DNA from 2 places in the Sphingosinicella rhizophila genome. Region 1 is predicted to be linked to the other one. Evidence: predicted binding sites of a transcription regulator. Region 1 holds the regulator's gene; the other holds the start of a gene.

Region 1 (2,457 bases):
CGAGAGCCAGGATGACGATCTTCAGGTTGGACCATCTTCCGAATGCCTCAGTCAGCGGCGCTTTCGATCCGCTGCCTTCTTCCTTCATCTTGCGGAAGACCGGGCTCTCGGCGAGCTGCATCCGGATCCACATCGAAATGCCGAGGAGCAGGATCGAGATCAGAAAGGGAATGCGCCAACCCCAGGCTGCGAAGGCCTCTTCCCCCAAAGCGAGGCGAACGCCGATCACGACCAGCAAGGCCGCGAAGAGGCCCAATGTCGCCGTCGTCTGGATGAAACTGGTGTAGAGGCCCCTTCTGCCGTCAGGCGCATGCTCCGCGACATAGGTGGCGGCGCCGCCATATTCGCCGCCGAGCGCCAGACCCTGGAGGAGACGCAGCAGTACGAGCAGGATGGGCGCCGCGACGCCGATCGACGCATAGCTGGGAAGCAGGCCGACCAGGAAGGTCGACAGGCCCATTATGCCCATCGTCACCAGGAAGGTGTTCTTGCGCCCAACCAGATCGCCGATCCGGCCGAAGAAGAGGGCGCCGAAAGGCCGCACCGCGAAGCCGGCCGCGAAGGCTGCGAGCGCGAATATGAACCCTGTCGTTTCGTTGACGCCGGAAAAGAACTGGATGGTTATGACGGTAGCAAGCAGGCCGTAAAGGTAGAAATCATACCATTCGAAGATGGTCCCGAGCGATGAGGCAAGTATTACCAGCTTGGCGCTCTGCCGCTCTTCCCGCTGCGGCGCTTCGCCCTCACTTGTCGGCATATTCTCTCTTTTCCTGTCATTGCCCCTGCCGGCGATCCTAGGCGAAGAGGAAGGATGCGCAAGCTTTGCCCAGTCGAGTCCTTGGGCGAGGAAGGTCTCCTGCTTGACAGGATCGAATCTGTTTCCTACACGTTCTCTATTCGTTCCTATAGGAGCCTGGAACATGCTGACGCGCAAGCAACACGAGCTTCTTTGCTACATCCATGACCATCTTGGCGAAACAGGTGTTTCCCCTTCTTTCGAGGAGATGAAGGAGGCGCTCGATCTCAAGTCGAAATCGGGCGTGCACCGGCTGATTTCGGCGCTGGAGGAACGAGGGTTCATCCGCAGGCTGCCGAACCGCGCCCGGGCCCTGGAAGTGACCCGTATGCCGGACATGAAGGGCGATGAGAAAGCTGGGATCTCGACGCGGCCGCAGGCTCCCGTCATCCCGCCCTCGGCAGCCAATGATGTCGTCGAGCTGCCGCTTCACGGCCGCATCGCCGCCGGCCTTCCGATCGAGGCGCTGGAGGGTCAGAGCACCCTGCCCGTTCCGGCCGCGCTGCTGGGTCCCGGTGAACATTACGCGTTGGAAGTGGCCGGCGATTCGATGGTCGAGGAAGGCATTCTCGATGGCGATTTCGCATTGATCCGCAAGACCGACACTGCTCGGGACGGCGAGATCGTCGTGGCGCTTATCGACAATAATGAGGCGACCTTGAAGACATTCCGTCGTGAAGGTTCGATGATCCGGCTCGATCCCGCGAACCGAAATTACGATGCCCAACGCTACCGGCCCGACCAGGTGGCCATACAGGGGCGGCTGTCCGGTCTACTGCGGCGCTATTGAGAAGCCTCTCGCTGCTGGCGGTGTAACTCTGCCTTGAATTCGGTCTCCGCGCGCTGGACTCTTCGTGCCAGTTCGCCGGAGTCGACGAAGGCGTCGGCATCGCCCTCGGCAAGGCGGCGCCGCTTCGCATCCATGTCGAAGAAAGCGGGGTGATAAGTCAGATAGACGTCAGCCTGCAGTCGTTTCAGTTTTGAATATGTGGCACGGAAATCGGCGGCCGCCTCGGGATAGAGGCTATCCCCAACCAGTTTTTGCCCGGCAACGGTGAGGCTGCAGGCGAAGACGAGGTCGAGCAGCTTGCCTTTCTCTTCGATGCGCATCGTCCAGCTGGTGCAGCCGCGCGTGTGGCCGGGCGTCAGATGGGTGACCAGACTGGTTCTGCCAACAGCAATCCTGCTTCCATCGGAAATGATTGCATCGACCTTGACCGGCGCGCTCGGACTCATATCCGGACGATAGCGCGGAACGCCGCTCTCGAGCGCAGGTTTGTCTGCGGCACTGGCGAGCAGCTTCGCGCCCGACAGACGCTTGAGCTCGGCGAGGCCTCCCGAATGATCCCAATGGGCATGGTTTATGAGTAATATGTCGACGTCCTCGATCCGAAAACCCAGGCGCCGAATATTCGCCGCGATCTGTGGCGCGCTTTCCTCAAGTGCGCCATCGATCAGGACATGACCTTCCGGGCCGGTAATCAAAAAGGCAGCCAGCCCTTCGGTTCCGACATAATAGACATTGCCAACGAGACGGAACGGTTCGGTCGATCGATTCCATTCCGCGCGTAATTTGCTCACGTCTTCAGGCTGCGCCGCTGCCGGTGCCGAAATCAGCGCGAGGAAGAAAGGCACGGAGAAACGCGACATGGCCTGCTCTT
Region 2 (2,457 bases), on a different contig from region 1:
GCCCATCGCGCGTGCCTCCCTGGTGTGCATGTGGATGCAGTTGGCGCAGCCATTGATCTGGGAGGCACGTATCTTGACCAGTTCCATCAGGCTCGGCTCCAGTCCGTGTTCGGCCGCGAGAGCGGTTCCGAAGTCGAGCCACTTCTTCATCGGCTCCGGCGCGGCGGCGAACGGGTTCAGTCTTGGCTTCATCGTCATTTCCTTCACGAACATTCTTGTCCGCGGTGATGACGAAAGCGCGCCCGCCTTTGTGACATGAGGGCGATATTTTTTCCTGCCTCGAACTTTCCCTGCCCCGATTCTTCGATACCTCCACGGGAGGGCCCGTGCGCCAGCTGCCGCGAACGGCCGGGCCGCGCCGGTTCGAAACCGCTTCAGCCGAAGCTGGCCGCCAAGGCGGGCCAGAGCAGCATGCCGATGCCAATCATGCTGATCATGAAGACCAGGGTGCGGACGACCGGAATGCCGGCCGCGTAAAGGGGCAGATAGACGATCCGCGCCGCCAGCCAGACGATCGCACCGATCGCCGTCCACTGGCTTTCGAGCTCCGCCATCCACAGGATCAGGATCGCCGCGGCGGCGACCGGAAAGGTCTCGAAATAATTGGCCTGGGCCCGCGCCAGCCGCCCGACGATCGGCTCGGGCGGGGCAAGCGCCTCGTCGCGGGCGCTCATATTCCATCTCGTGCCATATTGCCGCGTCTTCACCCGCACCGCGGCGAAGATATGGACGAGGGCGAGGACGCAGCCCCAGGCGAGTATGCTGAGTTCGACCGTCATATTTTCCTCCGCGCGGTGGGCCGGAATCTACCCCCTTTGCCGGCAGGACGGCAATGCGGTCGCGGTCGCGGCCGGATGGGGGCCTGAAAAAGCGCGGACTTCCGCCGATCCGGCACTTTGCAAGCGCGAATCGATTCGTCTGGCCGCAGGCTTTTGCGACGAATCGTTGGCAAATAAGCCATTTACCGTCTTGCGTCTGATTCCAGTTGAGGCACTATAGGTGGTGGCGCTGCCTCGGGGGTAACGCAAGAAGTTGTGGGGCCAAGCTGTAATTCCTATATGGGGATGCAGGCAAGAGCGGTTGTCCTGTGGATATCGGGGACAAGCCGAAATTAGCGCCCCCCTGTCCCCCGAATGCGCCTAGGTTGGTTGGGGGTTCGACATGACGAACCCCAAACTCCTGCTGGAACGAAATGAGAACAGGGGATAAGATATGGACCTTTCAGGCAGCAGCGAAACAGGATCGGCCGACGTGAGCACCAGTGCAATGGAAGCGCCTCCCAAGGCGAAGGAAGCCGCAAAAGCGGGCGGCAATGCGGAAGCGGGCGCCGAGTCGAAGGGTGATTCGCAAGGCGAAGCCAGGGTCCCGTCGCAAGGCGAAGCAAAGGCCCGGCCCGATTCGAAATCGGTGAAGCCCCAGCTCTTTCCCGTCGAGATCGATCATAGCCGCGACAACCTGCTGACCGATTTCGGCAAGGAGACGCTGAAGGACCGTTATCTGCTGCCCGGCGAATCCTATCAGGATCTGTTCGTGCGGGTCGCGTCGGCTTATGCCGACGATGCCGCCCACGCCCAGCGCATCTACGATTACATCTCCCGCCTCTGGTTCATGCCGTCGACCCCGGTCCTGTCGAACGGCGGCACCGGCCGCGGCCTGCCCATCTCCTGCTATCTGAACAGCGTGCCCGACAGCCTGGAGGGCATCGTCGACACGTGGAACGAGAATGTCTGGCTGGCGTCGCGCGGCGGCGGCATCGGCACCTATTGGGGATCGGTGCGCGGCATCGGCGAGCCGGTCGGCCTCAACGGCAAGACCAGCGGCATCATCCCCTTCGTCCGGGTGATGGATTCGCTGACCCTGGCGATCAGCCAGGGCAGCCTGAGGCGCGGGTCGGCGGCCTGCTATCTCGACGTCTCCCATCCGGAGATCGAGGAATTCCTGGAGATCCGCAAGCCCAGCGGCGATTTCAACCGCAAGGCGCTCAACCTCCATCACGGCGTGCTCGTCACCGACGATTTCATGGCGGCGGTGCGCGACGGCACCGAATGGGTGCTGCGTTCGCCCAAGGACGGATCGGAACGGTCGACGGTCGATGCCCGCGCGCTCTTCCAGAAGCTGGTCGAGACCCGGCTGGCGACGGGCGAGCCCTATATCATCTTCATCGACAAGGTGAACGCGACCATGCCGCGGCACCAGCGCGAGCTGGGCCTCAAGGTCTCGACCTCGAACCTGTGCAGCGAGATCACCTTGCCCACCGGCCGCGACCATCTGGGCAATGACCGCACCGCCGTCTGCTGCCTTTCCAGCCTCAATCTCGAGACCTGGGACGAATGGAATGGCGACAAGAATTTCATCGAGGACGTGATGCGTTTCCTCGACAATGTGCTCAGCGACTATATCGAGCGCGCGCCCGACGAGATGGCCCGCGCCCGCTATTCGGCCGAGCGCGAGCGCAGC

What was found. The regulator LexA, encoded in region 1, represses DNA repair genes until DNA is damaged. The targets are predictions, from matches to a motif close to GTTCCNCNCTTGTTCT.
Region 2: a site for LexA is predicted at 1,185-1,200, ahead of RQX22_RS09795 (ribonucleoside-diphosphate reductase subunit alpha). Genes of this name have one in related genera too.

The regions. Positions count from the first base shown of each region.
Region 1 is NZ_JAVUPU010000001.1:192,020-194,476, reverse strand. Features, by position in the region: gene RQX22_RS00880 (MFS transporter) at 1-757, opposite strand, end outside; gene lexA (transcriptional repressor LexA) at 921-1,586, shown strand; gene bla (subclass B3 metallo-beta-lactamase) at 1,580-2,446, opposite strand.
Region 2 is NZ_JAVUPU010000004.1:257,294-259,750, forward strand. Features, by position in the region: gene RQX22_RS09785 (carboxymuconolactone decarboxylase family protein) at 1-192, opposite strand, end outside; gene RQX22_RS09790 (MAPEG family protein) at 375-779, opposite strand; gene RQX22_RS09795 (ribonucleoside-diphosphate reductase subunit alpha) at 1,267-2,457, shown strand, end outside.